4 regions of the Pseudoalteromonas sp. KS88 genome follow, and region 4 is predicted to be linked to each of the others. Evidence: predicted binding sites of a transcription regulator. Region 4 holds the regulator's gene; each other region holds the start of a gene.
What was found. The regulator sigma-54, encoded in region 4, starts transcription at its own class of promoters, with help from an activator protein. The targets are predictions, from matches to a motif close to GTTGGCACGNNNNTNGNNT.
Positions count from the first base shown of each region.

Region 1: C7Y70_RS02995 (LruC domain-containing protein) is a predicted target of sigma-54. The motif match lies at 2,497-2,515, and genes of this name have one in related genera.
Region 2: C7Y70_RS10020 (LPP20 family lipoprotein) is a predicted target of sigma-54. The motif match lies at 2,169-2,187, and genes of this name have one in related genera.
Region 3: flgB (flagellar basal body rod protein FlgB) is a predicted target of sigma-54. The motif match lies at 1,307-1,325, and genes of this name have one in related genera.

Region 1 is NZ_PYHV01000006.1:27,109-33,032, forward strand. It holds gene C7Y70_RS02990 (hypothetical protein) at 1-271, opposite strand, end outside; gene C7Y70_RS02995 (LruC domain-containing protein) at 271-2,463, opposite strand; gene gmk (guanylate kinase) at 2,733-3,353, shown strand; gene rpoZ (DNA-directed RNA polymerase subunit omega) at 3,458-3,733, shown strand; gene spoT (bifunctional GTP diphosphokinase/guanosine-3',5'-bis pyrophosphate 3'-pyrophosphohydrolase) at 3,862-5,924, shown strand, end outside.
Region 2 is NZ_PYHV01000016.1:6,291-12,214, reverse strand. It holds gene flgA (flagellar basal body P-ring formation chaperone FlgA) at 79-786, shown strand; gene flgM (flagellar biosynthesis anti-sigma factor FlgM) at 865-1,179, shown strand; gene C7Y70_RS10025 (flagellar protein FlgN) at 1,172-1,603, shown strand; gene C7Y70_RS10020 (LPP20 family lipoprotein) at 1,677-2,129, opposite strand; gene C7Y70_RS10015 (flagellar assembly protein T N-terminal domain-containing protein) at 2,269-3,459, shown strand; gene C7Y70_RS10010 (LysR substrate-binding domain-containing protein) at 3,443-4,345, opposite strand; gene C7Y70_RS10005 (glutathione peroxidase) at 4,457-5,185, shown strand; gene C7Y70_RS10000 (dihydrolipoyl dehydrogenase) at 5,316-5,924, shown strand, end outside.
Region 3 is NZ_PYHV01000016.1:12,860-18,783, forward strand. It holds gene C7Y70_RS10040 (chemotaxis protein) at 1-352, shown strand, start outside; gene C7Y70_RS10045 (protein-glutamate O-methyltransferase CheR) at 373-1,203, shown strand; gene flgB (flagellar basal body rod protein FlgB) at 1,359-1,769, shown strand; gene flgC (flagellar basal body rod protein FlgC) at 1,772-2,203, shown strand; gene C7Y70_RS10060 (flagellar hook assembly protein FlgD) at 2,217-2,897, shown strand; gene flgE (flagellar hook protein FlgE) at 2,955-4,322, shown strand; gene C7Y70_RS10070 (flagellar basal body rod protein FlgF) at 4,480-5,244, shown strand; gene flgG (flagellar basal-body rod protein FlgG) at 5,266-5,924, shown strand, end outside.
Region 4 is NZ_PYHV01000003.1:33,277-39,200, forward strand. It holds gene C7Y70_RS01150 (KpsF/GutQ family sugar-phosphate isomerase) at 1-150, shown strand, start outside; gene kdsC (3-deoxy-manno-octulosonate-8-phosphatase KdsC) at 151-702, shown strand; gene lptC (LPS export ABC transporter periplasmic protein LptC) at 699-1,253, shown strand; gene lptA (lipopolysaccharide transport periplasmic protein LptA) at 1,243-1,776, shown strand; gene lptB (LPS export ABC transporter ATP-binding protein) at 1,773-2,498, shown strand; gene C7Y70_RS01175 (RNA polymerase factor sigma-54) at 2,567-4,063, shown strand; gene hpf (ribosome hibernation promoting factor) at 4,093-4,380, shown strand; gene ptsN (PTS IIA-like nitrogen regulatory protein PtsN) at 4,385-4,837, shown strand; gene rapZ (RNase adapter RapZ) at 4,858-5,700, shown strand; gene C7Y70_RS01195 (HPr family phosphocarrier protein) at 5,722-5,924, shown strand, end outside.

The sequences.
Region 1 (5,924 bases), on a different contig from region 4:
GATAAGCCCGTTGATCACCCGCATTAAGGTTTACGTCTATATCCAGCTCAAACTTAGTCGATAAATTGAAGTCATTCGCGATGGTTAACCCTTGCATTCCTGTTAAATCAGAGTCTGTAGTAGTTGTTGTGGTATCCGTTGTTGATGCCGCGCTAGTCGTTGTCGTTGCTGCTACCGATTGTACTGATGATGTTGCTTTGTCATCACCACCGCCTCCACCACACCCAACTAAGCATACTGAAAAACATAAGGTAATCGTTAATTTGTTCATTATTGCTCCCCTTTTACAACATTGCCTACATTGTAATTTTTAAACCATTGTGAATTTTGTTGCCCTGAAGATTCTGCAAAACCAGCGAAACGATCATAGGCAGTTGTAATATCAACCCCTTCAAGAGGATGTAACCATTGTGTTCCAACTTCAATTGCCCACGGCAGACCATTTTCAGTTTGAAAATATAGGTTGCTGGTAGGCTCACTTACATCGTCGCTTTGTGCGTATTTAAATAAAGCAGTGTCAAAGGCCGCTGTCGGCTGCTGGTTTTTCATATGAACCTCCCAACTACGCGCCTCTTTGCCAACTAAAAAATCACCATGGTAAAACCCCTCGCTTGCAAAAATAAACGGGTCTAACAATGTGCCTGGAGAAACGGATTTGGCTTTAGGCGCCTTTAGAGGAATCGTCATTGAAAACGACACTTTAGTATTCACATCACAATCTTTTTGTGTTCTAAAGTAGCTACACCCTGTTTGAGTGGTTACATGTTCCCAGGTGTCCTGCATAAAGATTAAAATAGCATTCTCACGTCCTGTTTCTAGCACTTGCTTGTTCTGCAATTGCCCATCAACGAGATAAGTAATGTTTTCCTCATCCACTTCGCTGCGTAAAACAGTCAATGTGTTGCTGCCAACCGTTTCCTTTAAGCTAACTGCAAACCCATTATGGTAAGTTGCGCCTATTCCTATTAGTTGACCTTCAATTCTGTAACCAACAACATTACTACCTTCAATTAATTGCGTGGTGCGATAATTTAAAACAACATCATTGAAGTCATAGTCTCCTGCAAATGGCCACTTGTCCTCATAGGCAAGGGTAACCCAATCACTTTCACCAGGGTAAACAGCGCTGGCAAATGTGGTAATTTCATAATCTTCGACTTCACCACCCAATACTCCACCAGTAGCAGTGATTAACGATGCCTCTGTACCATCTGTAACTCTAAAACGTGCCCAAGTTTGGCCTGACTTTGTGTTGTTAGGTACATCAACTAAAATGCTGTTGTCGCCTTTATTAAGAACAGTCTTAGTCACCATTCGCTCAGTTTCACTAAAAACACCATTTTGATCCCAATCAAACCAGGCATATAAATAGCTGCTCGCTGAAGCATTCACGATAATTTGACTTGATTGCCCTGCAGAAAACGCAGTAACAAAGCTAACTCCATCATCTGATGCGTCAACTGGGTTAGAAGCAAGCTCACTGTCAGTGTTGATGTTTTCACCATCAACCGTTGCGCCTAAATAAATTAGATTAGTATTATCGCTATTTGGGTCGAATAAGTGTCTTGCACCACTTTGCGCTAGACTTGTGCGGTATGGCAAAGGTGCATCACCAAAATCAATTGAACTGTCAGTTACCTTAACTTCAGCGATAGCACAACGAGCACCATCATTTTGACTTGATTTAGGCCCAGACGTAAATACATTGGCCACCGGCGTGTAATCCACAACAGGGCTGGTACTTAAATCCACTTTATGAATTTTACCGCTTCTATTATTACTAAAATAAAATTGGCCATTAATATCAAAGTAGGCTGCCCCGAAAGCCCCTGTATCTGTGCCAATGTCTAGCTGCGTTATAAACTTACTGGTGTTCGCATCGACATCTATTTCATGTAAATCGCCATTTGATTCAACCGCATAAAGCAAGTTACTTTGGGGGTGAAATGCAAAGTCATAAATCCCTAGTTTCCAATTAACAGTACCAGGCATTAGGTTAGCGGTGATAGGTGCGTTTAAGTCACCATCCAAATCAATTTCGTACAGCCCAAAGTTAGGCGAATAAACATAATATGCAGCACTTTGTGCCGCTTCTTCACCAGTGACACGAACATCACCAACATAAAAATTAGTGTCTGGAAGGCCTGAGATATCAAGGCGGGTCATCTCGTAACCACTGCCGATCTGCACCACACTTTTAGGTGCTTGGCGGCTGAAGCCATATAAATACTGATCTTTATAATTAAAACCAATTGCATTGACGCTTTCGTTGTTTGCTTCTGTAGAAAAGGTTAATTGAGAAGCTAAAACGGTGGGCTTTGCAGAGACCAAGTCTATTCCGTAGAGCTGCGCATTTGCGTCTTGCATTAAGAATGCTTGGCTTGGACACGTATCAAATGACTGACTATACGCGGTGCATGGGAGTAGCAATATACATGCTTTTGCTAAATAGGTTAATTTCATTAGATACCCCTCATAAGTTAAGTGCGTATACCAATGCAGGCTTCATTCCAAAATTTAACCTATTGAAAATTAACACTAAACATATTCAACAATGCATCTTGCAACTTGGTTTTTTGCATTATGCGAGTCTTTTTTGAAAATAGGCGAGCAACAGGATTCACTACGCTCAATTTGGTTGATAGTTGAGTCAGGTGAGATAAATACAGTACAATAATGTAATTAAGGCTTAGCTCCATTAACGCTAAGCCTGTTTATTTTAGGTAACAAGCATGGCACAAAATCGCGGAAATCTATTTATTCTATCAGCCCCTTCGGGAGCAGGTAAATCAAGCTTAATAAATGCGTTATTAGCAAAACATGCAGATATGAAAGTATCTGTATCTCACACAACTCGCTCACCTCGACCTGGTGAAGATAATGGTGTGCATTACCATTTTGTATCCGTTGATGAATTTAAGTCGCTCATTGATAAAAATGACTTCTTTGAATGGGCTAAAGTATTTGATAATTATTACGGCACATCTAAACAAGCTATCGAAGAGCAACTCGCTGCGGGGATTGATGTATTTTTAGATATTGATTGGCAAGGCGCACAACAAATGCGCAAGCTAGTTGATGATATTGAAACGATCTTTATTCTCCCCCCGTCAAAAGAAGAACTAGAAACTCGTTTAAACAATCGTGGTCAAGATTCAGCAGAGGTTATTGCTGGGCGCATGGCACAAGCACAGTCAGAAAGCTCTCATTACGACGAGTATGATTACGTTGTAATTAATGACGATTTCGACACGGCATTAACACAGATAGAAACAATAGTGCTTGCTAAGCGTTTATCTTTAAAGTGCCAGTCTGTTCGCCATCAAAGCCTTATTACTGACTTAATAAAATAGCTGTTTATATATTTATAGATAAAAATTAACCACTAGCTATTGGCGAATCTTACTGGGTGCAGTAAACTACGTCTTTGCTTAAAAATTTATTTGGAGTGCTGAAGATGGCTCGCGTAACTGTTGAAGATGCAGTAGATGCAATTGGTAATCGTTTTGACTTAATTTTAGTTGCGGCTCGTCGTGCCCGCCAAATTGCTGTGGGCGGTAAAAACCCACTAGTTGACCCTGAAAACGATAAACCAACAGTGGTTGCTTTACGTGAAATTGAACTTGGTTTAGTTGATAGCTCATCAATGGATGTTATTGATCGTGAAGAGCAACAACACCAAGAAGCGGCTGAAATGGCTGCCGTTGCTGCTATTGTAGGTGGCAACCAATAATCCGACTTCCCGGTCTGATTTCGTCAACGGCTTAGTATTTCTACTCTAGCCGTTGGCAATCCCTTCTTTTCATCGTATATTCTTAACATACCGTTACCTATTTGCTTCACGAGAACATTGGAGTGTGAATGTATCTTTTTGAAGGTCTAAAAAAGAAAATATCAGAATATTTGCCATCGGCAGATGTAGAACTGGTGCAAAAAGCCTATGTTGTCGCTCGCGAAGCGCACGAGGGGCAAACTCGCTCAAGCGGCGAACCCTATATTACTCACCCAGTTGAAGTAACTCACATCCTTGCTGGCATGCATTTAGACCATGAAACGCTCATGGCTGCATTAATGCATGACGTCATTGAAGACACCGACTTTAGTCAACAAGACTTAGCCGATATATTTGGTGACACCGTCGCGGAGTTAGTTGAAGGTGTTAGTAAACTCGATAAACTCAGCTTCAAGGATAAAAAAGAATTTCAAGCTGAAAACTATCGTAAAATGATTATGGCCATGACGCAGGATATTCGCGTTATTTTAATCAAACTTGCCGACCGTACACATAACATGCGCACCTTAGGGGCTCTTCGTCCTGATAAACGTCGTCGCATAGCACGTGAAACGCTTGAGATTTACGCGCCAATCGCTAACCGTTTAGGTATTCATGACATTAAAAACGAGTTAGAAGATCTTGGCTTTCAAGCACTCTACCCTATGCGTCATCGCGCACTTAAATCCGAAGTGGCAAAAGCACGTGGTAATCGCAAAGAAGTTATTTCCAATATTCAAACTGAAATTACAGCACGCCTTGAAGAAGCGGGCATAAAAGCAGGTGTTTCAGGTCGTGAGAAGCATTTATATAGTATTTATAAAAAAATGCTAAACAAAGAACTGCTTTTCAATGAAGTTATGGATATATACGCCTTTAGAATCGCTGTTGACTCCATGGACACTTGTTATCGAGTACTCGGTGTTGCGCACAATCTTTACAAACCCATTGAAACACGTTTTAAAGATTACATAGCGGTGCCTAAAACGAATGGTTATCAATCGCTGCATACTTCCTTAGTTGGACCTCACGGTATCCCTGTCGAAATACAAATTCGAACTCACGACATGGATCACATGGCTGATAAAGGGGTTGCGGCGCACTGGATGTATAAAAAATCAGGTGATGGTGCCGGCCATACAGCACAACAACGAGCACGCCAGTGGATGCAAAGCCTACTGGAACTTCAGCAAAGTGCTGGATCTTCATTTGAGTTTGTTGAAAACGTTAAAACAGAACTTTTCCCTGAAGAGATATATGTATTTACACCCGATGGCCGCATAGTTGAATTACCAATGGGCGCAACAGCTGTTGATTTTGCATATGCGGTTCATACTGACGTAGGCAACACCTGTGTTGGAGCTCGGGTTAATCGTAAGCCTCATCCGTTAAGTAAAGCATTAGATACTGGCCAAACTGTAGAGGTTATCACCAGCTCTGGCGCGCACCCAAATGCAACATGGCTTAACTTTATTGTGACTGGTAAAGCCCGATTAGGTATTCGTAACTATTTAAAAAATCAACATCAGGAAGAAGCGTTACAACTGGGTCGTCGTTTACTCGACTCAGCATTGGGCGAATCAAATTTAAACGATTTACCTGATGAAAATATAACTCGTGTACTGAACGAACATAACTTAAATACCGTACTAGAACTGTTAGTCGAAATTGGCGCTGGTAATTTAATGAGTATGCTTATTGCCCGACGCTTATTACAAAATGATGATGAAGATTTAAGTGACATAGCCAAAAATGCCAAAGCAACCATAATTGGCACTGAAGGAATGTTGGTTAACTACTCTAAATGTTGTCGCCCAGTACCCGGAGATGCCATTACCGCACATATCAGTCAAGGTAAAGGCGTTACTGTACATCGCCAAGAGTGTAAAAACATTCGTGGCTGGGAGTCTGAGCGCTCTAAATACCTCGTAGTGAAATGGGATGACAACCCTGAAAAAGAATATATAGCTGCACTGCGTGTTGAAATAATTAACCATCAAGGTGCACTGGCTAAATTGACCAATGTTGTTGCGACTACACAAGCAAACATTGTAGAAATAGCCACCGACGAAAAAGAAAGTAACCTCTATGTGATAGACCTTGGTATAACAGTGAAAAACCGTGTTCACGTTGCCAATATTATGCGCCGAAT
Region 2 (5,924 bases), on a different contig from region 4:
ATAACATTGCGGGAGCGTCTAAAATTTGACGCTAAATATTTATACCCTGTTTTCAACAATAAGCATAGTCGAAACATTATGAGTTTGTTAAATAAAAGCCGAAGATACAATGTTTTTTATTTTCTTGCCAGCTTATGCGTGGTTTCACCTGCGTATGGGCAAATGTATAGCAAAGAAAAACTTCAAACCTTAGCAGCTTCATACATTAAGCAACAGCTTCCTCCTAAAAGTGATGAGTTTACTCAAGTAACTACACTTGATTTAGACAGCCGCATTGCTGATCGGTACTGCGAAAACGCATTGCAATTAAATACACCATCAGAGCCCCCATTTAATAGACAAGTTACTGTGCAGCTTAGCTGTGAAGATTTACAAGGTTGGAGCCAATACGTACATGTTAGAATAGTTGAGCTAGCCCCCATGGTTGTTGCATCAGAGCACTTATCACGTGGAGAGGTCATTCAGGCGCACCACCTCAGTGTAGAGATGAAACCAAAACATTTTGTTAGAGTGCAGCATTTACAAGACACACAGCACCTAATTGGCAGCCGCAGCAAACGAAATATTCGCAGTGGTTTACCGATTGTTTTAAGCCAAATATGCATGGTGTGTAAAGGCGATAGCGTCAGTATTGTTGCGACAATACGCGGTTTAAAAATAAAAACTTCCGGTTTAGCGCTCGAAGATGGTACATTAGGTGAGCAGGTAAGAGTTAAAAATGCGAAATCAGGGAAAGTTTTAAATGCCCGTGTCGACGGTGTTGAGTCTGTGCAGGTTAATATTTAAATTTTCAAATTTATGCTAAAGTATTAAACATAGATGCCGATAAATAGGCATGTGTTGGATTCTGTATAGGTTATAATCATGGTAAGCCAAGTAAATAAAGGTCAGCAACAGGCTAATGTGCTGGCTAACACCAAACAGCAAAAGGTTGATTTGAAAAACAATAATGCAAATACAGCTCAAACAACTGCGCCTAAGGCAACCGCAGACTCGGTTAGCTTAACGCCACAAGCTCAACAATTGAAATCACTACAAGACAAAGCACAGCAATCTTCTGGTTTTGATAGCAACAAAGTTGCAGAGCTTAAAAAAGCGATCAGTGAAGGTAAATACCAAATTGATGCTGAAAAGCTAGCTAAGAATATTGCAGCGTTCGAGTTTGATGTATATGGCTGATCATAACGGTCTAATTGCATCAAAACTCACCATGCAGTTAAATTGCTTGGCATCACTGGTTGAAGTGCTTGACGATGAACTTATGGCAATTGCATCACGTCGTGGTGATGGCCTTAAAGACATTGCAAAGCAAAAGCTATCTTTTTTAAATACAATCCAGACACTCGATAAAGAGCTCAGTACGCTACTTAATTCAAATGATGCAAAGTCAGATGAGGTAGAAGAGTTAATCAGTTCTGTTCGCTCGCAACTAGAAACCTGTAAAAAGAAGAATGACATTAATGCGCATGCTGCTCATCAAGCGCAACTAAGCGTTAAGCAACTTAAGGATATATTGATTGGTGCTCCGACATCGATGACTTATGACCAAGGTGGTAGTGTTGTTCATGGCAGTAGTACGTTAGTTCACAACCTAAAAGCTTAAACCTCAGCGCTCACATTGAGCACGCTAACCCCCCCTGTTAGCACTATAGTTATTTACTGGATTTTTAATTTGCTTAATAGTAAGTCACTTTTTTTACTTCTCGTGGTTTGATCTCACCAATATATAAATCGTGTACACGTTTCATATCCAGTCTCAGCTCAGTAGCATAACTGTCGCCAACTGGGTAACTTTTAATAACTTGCGCACCTTTGATAATGCCTTGGACTTGGCTTTGTAATTGATCGTTTTGCGCGATGCTACCCTTTACAGTCGTTCCTGCGGTAATCTTTTGCCCATACACTTGCTCAGCAAGCTCACGGTATGCTTCGAGTTTAGATGCTTTTAATGCCATTAATGAGCGCTGTGTATCGTTGTCTCCAGGTTGAGCACTTATAGGCGCATAACCAATAGCCTTTAATACAGGGTAGCTATCAGGCTCAACGTATTTATACTGAACATGTTTATCAAAAACGCTACTACAACCAGCTAAGCTCACTGCTGCTATAAAAAAAAGTGTTGTACGCATAAGACCCACATTAAACTACAAAAATAATGACTTCTTTCAATGCATGATTAGTGCCATGATATATTCACACCTTGTAACTATTGGTATATTCCTTGCGTATGTAAGTTAATTAAAAAATACATTAGCGTGGAATCTAGCGATGAACAAACTTTTAAACTGTGCCCTTAGTGCGGCTACATGGCTTACCTTATGTGTAAGCTCAGCGTCCTATGCACAATGGTTTGAGTCCACAGGTCATGCAAACATTCAAAATGATGACATTTCACGAGCTAAGTCAGTTGCAATAAAAGATGCGATAACTCAAGCGCTGGTTTTTTCGGGAGCCCGTGTAACCTCTATGCAAACCTTGGTCGATGGCGTTCTCACCCAAGACCAACTAAAAATAAACAGCCATGGTGAAATTCAAAAAATTGAAATGATCAGTGAAGACCGCCGTGGTGATCAATTTGCTGTCACCCTACGGTTAGATATATTTCCGCAACAGGAACAGTGTCCAGCAAGCAGTTTTAATAAGTTTGTAGCTATCACCCAAACGCAACTCAAGCACCGTGAACAAGCCAAACTGGGTCAAATTTTTGACATTAGCAAAGCAAGCAGCGAAAACTTATATAAAACACTGAGTAATTCGCCTATCAGTACACGCCCTACTGCGTATTTTAACTTTCCAATTCGCGTTGGTGAGTTTTTTACACAACAATACGATTACAGCAACGCTTTACTTGAAGAGATTGCCACACGCAGCAACTCGCAATACGTATTATTAAGCCAGCTTGTGGATATATCGAATAGTGAAAAACTCAATAACGATTATGCTTTTTGGCAAGATGAAAGTTACCAACGCGCTTACAACATCGACTTTGTATTATTTGATGGCACCACATACGAACGCCTATGGCAAAAAAGCTATCGCGGAAAAGGTATTTGGCCATTTGAAAAAACAGACCGTATCGATGTATACAGCGAAAATTTTTGGGGATCTGACTACGGACAAACCATAACGGACATAAACCAAACACTCAGCTACGATTTACAAGCGGCCATGGCCTGCCTAGAAACCCAAGGTAAAATACTGCACATTGAAAACGGTAAACTTGTTATTAATTTAGGCAAAGCACACGGAATAGAAAAAGGCCAAATATTAAATATTGCTCACCACAATTACTTAACTGATGCCGCAGGTAATAAAATGCCAAACATGATCACCACTCTCAATCAGGTTCAAATTCAGCAGGTTTATCAGCAAAGCGCTATTGCACAAAGTATTGATAAACAACCACTGCCTAATATTCAAATAAATGATGTCGTTGAACTGGCTAACCTAGCGCTTTAGTCAGTTGCTGGCACAAACTAGGGTGTTCGCTTAGCCACTTAGCTAATATTTCAACACCTGCTAAATGTGGGTAGTGCTTACGAGATGCCATCACAACCGAACGTTGTTGAGTCGGAAATATAGGCAAGTAAGCAATACCTGTGCGTTCAACACTCGCAAGCTTTGGCACAAACGTCACACCGTCGTCCATTGCCACCAATGCTAATAATGTCTCTAAGCTATTACCTTGATACTCATTAGAAACATCAACCCCAGCAGCAAAACAAAATTGTTGCGCCTGATCTTTAAAGCAATGCCCATCACTAAGCATTAATAAGTTGCATGCTTTTAACTCATCCAAGGCTATTTTACCGCGATTAGCCAATTTGTTTTGCAATGACAAAGCCACTAAAAAATCTTCTTTATATAAATTAACCGTATGATAAAGCTTAAGTTCAGGCACATCTGCTAATATCGCAATATCAACGTCACCACTGTCAAGCGCGGCTAAAATAGTGTGGGTTTGCATTTCAACAAAAGTAAATTGGCTCTGGGCAAATGCCTCTTTCATTGAGGTAAGTAACGTGGGTAATAAATAGGGGGCAATAGTTGGGATTATCCCTATTTTTACCCTACCTTGTAATGGTGTACTCGATGTTGCCGCCTGCTCTTTTAAAATTTTAGCCTGCTCTAGCACTAACTCAACTTGCGGCAACAAACGTTCACCGTGTGTAGTTAGGGTAACTTGCTTGGTAGAACGGTCAAATAAGGTTACGCCAAGCTCTTGTTCTAGTTTTTTGATTTGCCCGCTTAACGTAGGCTGGCTAACAAAACATGCATCAGCCGCTTTACGAAAATGTTTGAAGTGAGCAACCGCTTTAACATATTCAAGATCTTTTAAATTCATAACACGCCTTAATGATAGTTAATACCTATCATATTAATACAAACAAACGATTGGAGCTATTATAACTTTCACGACATAATGGCTATCAACAAATCAAGAGGAACTAAAAACATGTTAAACAATATTGAAGGTCAAACAATTCCACAAGTTACATTCGCAACTCGCGTAAACGATGAATGGAAATCAGTGACATCGGATGACATTTTTAAAGGTAAAACTGTCGTTGTGTTTTCACTACCAGGTGCATTTACACCAACGTGTTCTTCAACTCACTTACCACGCTATAACGAGCTTGCGGGTGTACTAAAGCAAAACGGCGTTGATGACATAGTATGTGTATCAGTAAACGACACCTTTGTAATGAACGCATGGGCCCAAAACCAAGAAGCACAAAACATCACTTTATTGCCCGATGGTAACGGTGAATTTACTGACGGCATGGGCATGTTAGTAGACAAAAATGATCTAGGCTTTGGCAAACGCAGCTGGCGCTATTCAATGCTGGTTAAAGACGGCGTGATTGACAAAATGTTCATCGAACCAGACTTACCAGGCGACCCGTTTGAAGTGTCTGACGCTGATACCATGCTAGATTACATCAACCCTGAGCAAGTAAAGCCTGAAGCTGTAAGCATATTTACTAAACCAGGTTGCCCGTTCTGTTCAAAAGCAAAGGCATTACTTGAAGAAAAAGGCCTCGTGTTTGAAGAAATCACTATGGGTGCAGGTGCATCACTAACAAGCCTTAAAGCTATTTCAGGCCGCGAGACCGTACCACAAGTATTTATTGGCGGAAAACACATTGGTGGCTCTGACGATTTAGAAAAATACTTTGCTTAATTAAGTAATAATTTAAGCACATAATTAGGGGCATTCATGCCCCTACTTTCACCCTTTAACGTACCCATTTTATTAACTTATTTTGAAAGCCAGTTTTTTAATAAAATTGGTATCACACAAGGACACCACGATGAAAGAATTAACCACAGATGTTGTTGTAATTGGTGCCGGTACAGCAGGCTTAAGCGCATACCGTAACGCAAAGCAACACACGCCTAACGTACTAATGATTGAAGCAGGCCAATATGGCACAACGTGTGCCCGTGTAGGTTGTATGCCTAGTAAACTATTAATTGCTGCAGCTGAGGCTGCTCACTCAATCGAAACCGCACCCGCTTTTGGTGTACACAGCTCAAAACCTACAATCAACGGCGTTGAAGTTATGGCGCGCGTACGTAATGAACGTGACCGTTTTGTTGGCTTTGTTGTTGAGGCCGTCGATGACATCCCCAGCGAAGATAAAATTCGTGGCTATGCAACGTTTTTGGATACCAACCGAGTTCAAATTGACGACCACACAATAATCACTGCCACGCGTTTTGTTATTGCTACAGGTTCGCGACCAGCATACCCTGGCGCCTTTAATAACTTTGGCGATAGGCTCATCATCAACGACGACGTATTTGATTGGCAAGACCTACCAGAATCCGTTGCCGTGTTTGGCCCCGGCGTTATTGGCCTCGAAATAGGCCAAGCATTACACCGCTTAGGCGTTAAGGTAAAGCTATTTGGTGTAGGC
Region 3 (5,924 bases), on a different contig from region 4:
AGTTAAGCGTGCGCTTGAGCCGTTAGGTGTCCAAACAGAACTTGCTAAAAATGGTAAAGAAGCGCTTATTCGATTAAAAGAAATAGCTAAGCTTGATTGCAAACACGACATTACTGAACGTGTTGGTTTGTTGATTTCTGATGTTGAGATGCCTGAAATGGATGGTTACACCTTAACCGCAGAGATTAAGGCTGATCCAAAGCTTGCACCTTTACATGTTATTCTTCATACATCTTTGAGTGGTGTTTTTAATCAGGCGATGATTGAAAAAGTAGGTGCCGATGACTTTATTGCTAAGTTCAATCCAGATGAATTAGCAACTGCGGTGAAAAAGTGGGTTCATTGTGACTAATTCGAACAGGTGGTGTTACTTTGGAAAATAAGCATTTACAGCAGGGCGAATATGATCAGTTTCGCACGTTTTTAGAACAGCAGTGCGGTATTGTTTTAGGTGATAATAAGCTTTATTTAGTAAAAAGCAGGCTGGCACCTTTGATGGTGCGTTTTAAGGTTGAGTCTCTTTCTGAGCTTGTAAGTAAAACACTCAGTCCTCATGAGCGTCAGCTTAGAGCTGCCGTGGTTGATGCGATGACCACAAATGAAACCTTGTGGTTTAGAGATCAGTATCCATTTGATTTATTACAAAGCAAATTATTTCCAGAGCACAAAGAGCTTAGACGTCCGCTAAAAATATGGTCTGCTGCGAGTTCTTCTGGTCAAGAACCCTATTCAATAGCAATGTCTGTTGCTGAGTTTCAAGCAAAGCAGCCTGGTGTATTGAAAATGGGCGCGCAAATCATTGGTACAGATATATCTAACACTATGCTAGATATGTGCAAGCATGGCGAGTACGACTCGCTTGCGTTGGCACGTGGGCTTTCTGCTGAAAGACGTAAAAAGTTTTTTAAAGATACTGGCAACGGCATGGCTCAAGTTACTGATCCAATCAAAAAGCTAACGAGTTTTAGGCACCTTAACTTGCTTGATTCTTATGCTTTAATGGGCAAGTTCGATATTATATTTTGCCGCAATGTGTTGATTTATTTTTCGCCTGAAGTCAAAGCGAAAATTATTGCGCAATTTGCTCAAGCTCTGAACCCAAAGGGGTACCTTTTCTTAGGTGCCTCAGAGTCTATGTCTGGCTTAAGTACTGAGTTTGATATGGTGCGTTGTAACCCCGGTATTATTTATCAGAAAAAGTAAACTGACCTTACTGAACAATGTTGGTTTCTAAATAACGGCGCTTTTATGCGCCGTTTTCTTTTATAAATTAGTAGTTTACTCCTACCTTTAAGTTGTCAATTAAACTGGCTCATCTTTTGCATTAATCAACCCAAGTCAAATTTTTGGAGATGGTTATGGCTATCAGTTTTGATAAAGCATTTGGGGTGCATCCCCATGCAATGTTGATCCGTTCTCAACGTGCCGAATTATTAGCAACCAATATTGCCAATGCTGATACGCCTGGCTACAAAGCAAAAGATGTCGATTTTGCCTCTGCCTTAAAAGCGGCAAAAAGCAACCAACAGGGCGGCAATAACATGGTAACGACCAATGCAAAACACATCGCTGGTGGAAGCCGCTATGTAGGTAACGCAGAAATGTTTCGCTCGCCAAATCAAGCAGATACGGGTGATGGTAACTCAGTGGATATACAGGTGGAACGAAACTTGTATACACAGAACTCATTAGAGTATCAGGCAAGCCTGCAATTTATGAGTGGTAAAATTAAAGGCCTTAAAAAAGCCCTCGGTAGTCAAGGAGCTTAAGCATGAGTTTATATAACGTTTTTGATATTTCAGGTACCGGTATGAGTGCACAGAATGTGCGCTTAAATACAACAGCCAGTAACATCTCGAATGCTAATACTATTAGCTCAAGCCAAGACAAAACCTACCGGGCACGCCACCCAGTGTTTGCTGCAGAGCTTACAAAAGCTTCAGCATCACAAAGCAATATGCAGGGTTCGTCTGTTGGCGTTAAAGTGTTGGGTATCGTAGAGAGCGATAAACCATTACAGATTGAATATAACCCTAATCATCCTAGTGCGGATGAAAATGGTTATATCTATAAACCTAACGTTAACGTAGTAGAAGAAATGGCTAATATGATTTCTGCCTCACGCTCTTATCAAACAAATGTGCAAGTTGCAGATGCAGCAAAGCAAATGTTAAGTAAAACACTGTTGCTTGGGCAGCGGTAATTGAGGAAAAGTTATGAGTAACGATATCAGTGCAACGTCGTCGACTTATCTAGATTCGTTAAAGTGGCAAGATAAACAAGTTTCGACTGAAGAAAAAAGTGATGAGTTAACACAAGAAGATTTCTTTTCCTTGTTAACACAGCAGCTGTCATTTCAAGATCCAAGCAAGCCAGCTGACAACGATCAAATGATTGCGCAAATGACCAATTTTACTATGGCAGAAGGTATTTCAAACCTTAATAGTAACTTCCAATCACTTGCAGCATCGATGACATCTAATTCGGCGTTACAGGCTTCAACTTTAGTAGGCAAGCAAGCATTACTTGAATCTGATTCGCTAGATTTAGCAGCTGGTAGAGATGCTAAGGGTACTATCGTTGCCCAAGAGCCCGTAGAAAATTTAACGTTGCGGATTGAAGATTCCTCAGGCCAATTAGTTCGTACAATTGAATTTGGTTCACAACCTCCTGGTGCCGTGCGCTTTGAATGGGATGGTAAAAACTCTGAGGGTGAAGAATTACCCGATGGTGAATATACCGTAAAAGCAGAGGGTCAAATGGGAGGGGATTTCACGAGTTTACCCATTGCAACTTTCAAAAATATTGAAAGCGTAAATGTTAATGGTGCCAATGGGATCATTATTAATACTAAAGAAGGTGCGGTTAGGCTAACTGATGTAGCAGAAATCGCGTAAAAATTAATTATTAGTTAGCCTTCTTTCGGCTACACATTCATAAATTAGAGGTGAATTATGAGCTTCAATATTGCACTTACAGGCATTGCAGCCGCTCAAAAAGATTTGGACGTAACAGCAAATAACATTGCTAACGTTAACACAACTGGTTTTAAAGAGTCGCGCGCTGAATTTGCAGATGTGTATGCATCATCTGTATTTAGTTCGGGTAAAACAAAAAATGGTGATGGTGTTCAAACCACTATGGTTGCGCAACAATTTCACCAAGGGTCACTTAAGTTTACTCAAAACTCGCTTGATTTAGCGATTACAGGTGAAGGTTACTTTGCCATGAGTGAAGACTTAGGCGCACAGGATTTTACTTACACTCGTGCGGGTGCATTTAAGTTAAACCAAGATAACTTTATCGTTGATGCTAAAGGTAACTTTTTGCAGGGGTTCCCTGTTAATGAATCAACGGGTGACACGACGTCGGTAAGTTTAAGTACGTCTTCTGCACTACAGATCCCAGATTCGTCAGGTTCACCTCGTGCAACAACAAACGTTTACAGCTCATTTAATCTAGACTCGCGTTCAACTGCGCCATCAATTACGACTTTTGACCCTACGGTGAGTGCATCATACAACAGCTCAACATCAACAACAGTATTTGATTCACTTGGTGAGCCGCATGTATTGCAGTTTTTCTTTGTGAAAACCGATGCCGCTGTGACAGGTAACGAAAATGAGTGGCAAGTTCATGCAACACTCGATGAGAAAGTGTTTAATCCAGCAGGTGCTGAAGAAACAGCCCCTCCATATACACCAATTTCTACCTTTCAATTTGATGCCAGCGGTTTACCATTAAACACAGACGGTACACCTAATACAGATACTACTTTCAATCCGATAGCGATCCCTGGCGGCGGTGGCGGTGTAGCGGGTTTATCAGATTTATTGACGAACGGTGCTAGTTTCCCTGATGACGTTGAAGTAAATTGGCGTGATGAAGCGGGTACTGCGAATAAAATCCCTACCCAGTATGCGAGTAACTTTGAAGTGAAAGCGCTTGACCAAGATGGTGCGACAGTTGGGCGCTTGGCAGGTATTGATATTGGTACAGATGGTAAGGTTGTTGCGTCATACAGTAATGGTGACACTTCTTTCTTAGGCCAAGTGGCTATGGTTCGTTTTTCTAACTCACAAGGTTTAGCACAAGTGGGTGACACGGCATGGAAGAAAAGTTTAACGTCAGGTGAGCCAATTGCTGGTGAGCCAGGTTCAGGTACGTTAGGTTCAATTAATTCATCAGCGCTAGAGCAATCAAATGTGAATTTGACTAATGAACTGGTAGATCTAATTAGTGCTCAGCGTAACTTCCAGGCAAATTCACGTGCACTAGAGGTTAACTCTACACTACAACAAAATATCTTGCAGATTCGTTAATAGCTTAGCGCTTTACTGCATTGCAATAATCCGACACCGAGGCTGCCCTTTATGGCAGCCTTTTTTGTATCTTAGATTTAATAAAGGTGGTGTCAAATTATTGTGGCACTTATTTTGCATTTATACTTAATATAGATTTTTATCGCGAGTCGATGTTATGGATAAGATGGTTTACATTGCAGCGTCAGGGGCTAAGCAGAGTATGCGGGGCCTTGCGCTCAAAGCAAATAACTTAGCAAATGCTAACACCACAGGCTTTAAGGCCGACTTTGCACAAGCAAGGTCAATGCAAGCATTTGGTGAAGGCCTCCCTACACGTGTGTTTTCTATGCAAGAACGACCAGGTTCTAACATGACTTCGGGCGGCGTTGTTGAAACTGGCCGAGACCTTGATATTGCATTTAGTGATAAAGGTTGGTTAACCGTTCAAGATGCTTCAGGCAATGAAGCTTACACTAAAGTGGGGACGTTAAATATCACTCCAGATGGTGCGTTAGTAACGAGTCACGGACGCCAAGTAGTTGGCGCCGGTGGTCCCATTATTTTGCCATTGCCAGTGGAAAAGGTGGAGTTTAGTGATGATGGCTCAATTCAAGTAAGGCCCCAAGGGGCGCCGGCAAACTTTTTAGAGGTGGTTGATCGTCTAAAAGTTATTGAAGCTAATAACAGCCAGCTAGAAAAAGGCAATGACGGTCTATTTAGACCAAAGCAAGATAAATTAGTTGATGACCTATGTGGATTTTGTGAAATATCGCAAAACGTCAAAGTTATGAGTGGCACGTTAGAAATGTCTAATGTGAATCCAGTGCATGAAATGGTCGATATGATAAGCCATCAACGCCAATTTGAATTACAACTTAAGTTAATGAAAACAGCAGAAGAAATTGACGAACGTCATACCCAGTTGCTGCGCATTGTTTAACCTAATTGAGAGGACATTAGTATGAATCCTGCATTGTGGATCAGTAAAACGGGCTTAGATGCCCAACAAACCGATATATCGGTGATCTCAAATAACTTAGCCAATGCCAGTACCATAGGGTACAAAAAAAGCCGTGCAGTATTTGAAGATTTACTTTATCAAAATATAAACCAACCTGGTGGGCGTTCATCGCAAGATACCGAAATGCCATCTGGCTTAATGCTTGGTGCCGGTGCAAAAGTTGTCGCAAACCAAAAGAACTTTTCTCAAGGTAACATGCTTACTACTGAAAACTCATTGGATTGGATGATCTCAGGCCCTGGGTTTTTCGAAGTGCTTCAGCCTGACGGAAATATTGCTTATTCTCGTAATGGCCAATTTACCACCGATGAAGATGGTCGAATTGTTACAGCAGGTGCTGGTTTCCCTGTGCAACCAGAAATGAACGTACCTGACGATGCACAATCAATTACGGTGTCACAAGATGGTGAAGTCTCAGTTAGTATCGCAGGCCAACCAGATAATGTGGTTATAGGTCAGTTGACAATCAGTGACTTTATTAATCCATCAGGCCTTGAGCCAGTTGGGCAAAACCTTTACACCGAAACGGCTGTTAGTGGCGCACCAGTTCAAGGTAACCCTGGCATTGATGGATTAGGCGCAATTGTACAAGGTTCACT
Region 4 (5,924 bases):
TGTACAACAGCGACAGCCGATATGCTTGCTGCCGAAGCGCTAAACATCATGGAACGTAAACGAATAAATGGTCTTATTGTTATTGACGATAACCAACACCCTATTGGTGCCCTAAATATGCAAGACTTGCTAAAAGCAGGAGTTTTATAAATGCAGTTTGCTGATTTATATCAACCACTGAGTAAAGATGCGCAGACCCGCGCAAAAAAAGTAAAGCTACTAATCTGCGATATTGATGGTGTTTTTTCTGATGGTCGTATTTACCTTGGTAACCAAGGCGAAGAATTAAAAGCCTTTAACACTAAAGACGGCTTTGGTATTAAAGCGTTGATAAACAGCGATATTGAAGTGGCAGTGATTACGGGTCGCCATTCACACATTGTTCAGCAGCGCATGACTAGTCTAACTGTTAAACATATTTATCAAGGCCAAGAGAATAAATTGCAGGCCTATCAAGAATTAAAAGATAAGCTGGCTTTAACCGATGAGCAAATTGCCTACATTGGTGATGATGGCCCTGATTTACCCGTAATGCAGCAAGTTGGCTTTGCTGTTGCCGTAAATGATGCGCACCCGTTGGTAAAACGAATAGCACATTATACAACCATGTTACCGGGTGGGTTTGGTGCAGTACGTGAACTAACCGATTTACTCATGTTGGAAAATGGCAAAGCACTAACAAACGAAGGGACTAGCTCATGAATAGTGCGCGTTTAATTTTAAGCGTACTATTTATAGGCTGTATGGTTTGGCTTTGGTATCCATACTTTAACCAATCTAACACACAGCAGCTCGTTGAAGAGGATATTATTGCAAAGCCTGATTACACAGCTGTCGCATTAAAACAAACCGCCTTTGACGAGCAAGGAAAAATAAGCCACAAAGTAACTGCTGCAAAAATGGAACTCTATCAGCAGTTAGGATTTACTTACTTTGAAGAGCCTATTTTTACCTTATATAACCAAGAGCAAATGTGGCAAATTAATGCAGCTGAGGCCACATTATATGAAAATAACCAGCTGATTTTAGAAGGCAATGTGACGGCAATTAACCTTACAGAAAATGCCATGATAGATCATATTAATGCCGATAACATCCAAGTTGATATTGAGCTACAAACTATGAGTTCAGAACAACCTGTAGAGTTAGTCGGGCCTGATTTAAAAATTACTGGGCGCGGGCTAAAAGCCGATTTAAAAGCCGAAGTAATTGAATTAATTAACCATACGCGAACCATATATTATGACCAATAAACTTGCCCAAATGCTTGTAATTCCAAGCCTATTCATTGCTTACTCAAGTGTTGCGCAAAGCGAACTTTCTACTGCAAACCAAGTATCAATCAGTGCTGATAAACAGCAAGCACAGTTAAAATCTAATGTCGGTATTTTTGAATCGAACGTTGAAATAATCCATGGCGCAAGACGCATTACTGCTGACCGTTTAGAAGTACATAAACGCGACAAGTTAGGCGAGAATAAGCAACTCCTTATTGCAACAGGCAGTCCAGCTTATTTCGAAGAAAAACAAGATGATGGTTCAATCATGAGTGCCAGCGCAAACGAAGTTCGTTACGACGTAGCTGAACGTTACTTAACCCTAATTGGTGATGCCCAGGTTACTCAAGCAGGTCAAAAGATTAATGCTAAAAGCATCTCTTACGACATGGAACAGCAACTAATTAGTGCGCAAAAAGATGAAGACTCAGATGACCGCGTGCATACTATTTTAGTGCCCATCGAAAATAAAAAAGCAAAGTCAAAAGGCCAGCCATGAGTACATTAAAAGCTGAATTTTTAGCTAAGAGCTATAAAGGCCGCCAAGTTGTAAAGAGTGTCGGATTAGAAGTAAGTGCAGGAAGCATTGTCGGTTTACTAGGCCCAAATGGTGCAGGTAAAACGACCACTTTTTATATGATTGTTGGCTTAGTACCGAGCGACAAAGGCAAAATAAGCATTGATGATAACGATATTACATTACTGCCCATGCATAGCCGTGCGCGATTAGGTATTGGTTACTTACCGCAAGAGTCATCTATTTTCCGTAAATTAACGGTTTATCAAAACTTGATGGCGATATTAGAAACACGAAACGATTTAAATAAGCAAGGCCGAGAACAAGCACTTGATGGCCTGCTGGATGAATTTAGCATACAACACATACGCGATAGCCAAGGTATGGCGTTATCAGGTGGTGAGCGCCGCAGAGTTGAAATTGCTCGCGCATTAGCCGCAAACCCCAAGTTTATTCTATTAGATGAGCCTTTTGCTGGTGTTGATCCAATTTCAGTGTTAGATATAAAGAAGATAATTGAACACCTAAAAAACCGAGGCATCGGGGTGTTGATTACAGACCATAATGTACGAGAAACCCTTGATGTTTGTGAAAAAGCCTACATTGTTTCTCATGGTGAGTTAATTGCTTCAGGAACTCCTGAACATGTGCTTGCCGACCAAACAGTACGCGATGTTTATCTGGGTGAGCAATTTAGGCTATAAACCAACATTCAGCTAACTATCTGCTAAACTTAATTTTGATTACATATTAAAAGGATTGTTAAAGATAAATGAGGCAATCACTCCAGCTGCGCATGGGCCAGCAATTGACAATGACACCTCAGTTACAACAAGCTATTCGTTTGTTGCAACTCAGTACATTGGATCTCCAACAAGAAATTCAAGAAGCGCTCGATAGTAATCCTTTACTTGAAGTTGAGGAACATGAGTTTAGTGATGAAACTGCAGGCAAAAATGAGCAAAAGCAAGACACCGATGAAGTAACTGTCAGTGCATCTGCTGATGAAACGCCAAGTGAATACGAACAAGAAAGTAGTGAAGCACTCAATAAAGAAACTGTCAGTGACGAAATGGCAATGGATGTGACATGGGATGAGTATATGAGCGCTGCTCCTTCTAGCTCATCAGGACCCATGCCTGAAGATGAGTCTATTTACCAAGGTGCTTCCACTGAAACCCTGCATGAATACATCATGTGGCAACTACAATTAACGCCATTTAGCCCGACCGACGAAGCCATCGCCATTGCTATTGTAGAAGCGATTGATGAATCGGGTATTTTAACATTGAGCTGCGAAGATATTGTAGAAAGTCTAAATAAAGATAATAACGAAGAAGAAATAGAACTTGATGAAGTCCAAGCTGTTTTAAAGCGCATCCAATTATTTGATCCAATAGGGATTGCCGCACGCAGCTTACAAGAGTGTTTATGTATACAACTGAATCAATTTGACCCTGCAACGCCATGGCTTGCAGAGACTAAAATGATTTTAACCGAGCATATCGATCTTTTGGCAAGTCGTGACTATCGCACTTTAATGAAAAAGACTAAGCTTAAAGAAGATGAGCTAAAAGAAGTCATGACACTGATACACAGCTTAAACCCTAAGCCAGCAGATACCATTGTTCGCGAAGAGTCTGAGTATGTTATCCCTGATGTTTCAGTGAAAAAAGTTAAAGGGCGCTGGATGGTGGAATTAAATCCAGACAGCATGCCTAAAATTAGAGTGAACAGCCAGTATGCCGCCATGTCTCGCTCAGTAAAATCGAGCAGTGACAGTCAGTTTATTCGTTCGCATCTGCAAGAAGCAAAATGGTTTATTAAAAGCTTAGAAAGCCGTAATGAGACATTACTCAAAGTAACTAACTGTATAGTAAAACAACAGCAAGGTTTTTTTGAACACGGCCCCGAAGCTATGCGCCCAATGGTACTTAATGACGTAGCTGAAATGGTAGAAATGCATGAGTCAACGATCTCACGCGTAACAACTCAAAAGTATATGCATACTCCACGGGGTATTTTTGAGTTGAAGTACTTTTTCTCCAGTCACGTAAGTACTGAAAATGGCGGCGAATGCTCTTCTACAGCTATTCGCGCATTAATCAAAAAGTTAATTAGCGCAGAAAACTCAGCGAAACCATTGAGTGATAGTAAAATTGCAGATATATTGGCTGAGCAAGGTATCAAAGTAGCTAGACGCACCATTGCAAAATATCGTGAGTCACTAGCTATTCCACCGTCAAATCAAAGAAAGAGTTTGATTTAAGGCGTAAAAAACAAAGAAGGAAAATGCTTATGCAAATTAACTTAACTGGTCGCCACGTAGAAATTACCGATTCACTTAGAGACTATGTACATAATAAGTTTGCGAAGCTTGAAAGGCACTTTGATAGTATTAATAATGTACATGTGATTCTTGACGTAGAAAAATTAAGTCAAAAAGCAGAAGCCACAATACATGTTAGCGGTGCTGATTTGTTTGCTTCAACTGAACATCAAGATATGTATGCTGCGATTGACGGGCTAATTGATAAATTAGACCGCCAAGTAATAAAACACAAAGAGAAGCACGCTCGACACTAATACTATGAAATTAAGTTCACTTACTTCTGAGGACTGCAGTAAAGCTGCGGTCCTTTTTAATAGCAAAAAACGAATTCTAGAATTTATTAGCCAATTGGCTCATGAAAAGCTTCCTCACCTCACACAGCAAGAGATCCTTAACGCATTATTAAACCGGGAAAAGCTTGGTAGCACAGGCATTGGTCGAGGTATTGCTATACCACATGGTCGCATGAGTGGCGCGCAATCTCCACTAGCACTAATCTTAGTGAGTGAAACCCCTATTAGCTTTGATGCAATTGATAATCGTCCTGTCGATATTTTTGTGGCACTGATCGTACCTGATGGAGATTGCCAACTTCATTTAAAGACGTTAGCAACAATTGCTGATAAACTTAACGATAAAGAGTTTTGTAAACAACTACGTAGCGCAAAAACAGATCACGATTTGTATCAAGTTATTGTTGAGCATTCATAAGAAAGTGAAGGAGAGGTTACATGGAATTGATTATTATCAGTGGACGGTCTGGTTCAGGTAAGTCCGTCGCGCTTCGCGTGCTTGAAGATCTTGGCTATTACTGTGTTGATAATATTCCGGTCAATTTGCTCCCTTCCTTAGTACGAAGTGTGTCAGAAAATTACGATAAGATTGCAGTCAGCATTGATGTACGCAACTTACCTAAAGAACAAGAAGAGTTCAACGACATCCTTGAGTATTTGCCAGGCTTTGCAAACCCAACTTTATTTTACCTCGATAGTGATGACCAAACACTCATCAAACGCTTTTCTGAAACGCGTCGTTTACACCCTCTTTCTATCGATAGTTTGCCGCTAGATTTGGCAATTAAACAAGAAAAAATATTACTCGATGTGCTGATAACTCGCGCTGACTTTATCTTAGATACCACTGAGCTCAGTGTGCATCAACTGGCAGAATCAATTCGAGAAAAGATCTTAGGCAAAAAAGATAAAACCCTGATCATAACATTTGAATCTTTTGGCTTTAAACACGGCATACCTAAACAAGCAGATTATGTTTTTGATGCACGCTTTTTACCCAACCCACATTGGGAACCAGAATTAAAGCCTCTAACAGGTTTAGACCAGCCTGTAAAAGATTATTTGGCCAGCCACAGCATAGTGCAAAAATTTACGTGGCAAATCCAAACGTTTGTACAAACATGGCTACCGCATTTAGAACGAAACAACCGTAGCTATTTAACTATTGCTATTGGCTGTACCGGAGGGCAACACCGCTCCGTATATTTAGCTCAAACCATAGGTGAAAGCTTTGCTATGAGCCATAACAATGTAAAAATTCGCCATCGCGAGCAAGACTGATTTTAAATAGGCCTGTTGTGTATGCGTTCAGAAGGTACTTTTTTAATTAGAAATAAACTAGGTTTGCACGCAAGGGCCGCGACTGTATTAGCTCAACTCGCTGTTAAATTTGATGCAACCATCACACTTTTCCAAGATGAGAAACAAGCGGCAGGTGACAGCGTGTTAGCTTTGATGTTACTAGAAAGCAGTCAAGGAAAAGAAGTAAAAGTTGTGTGTGAAGG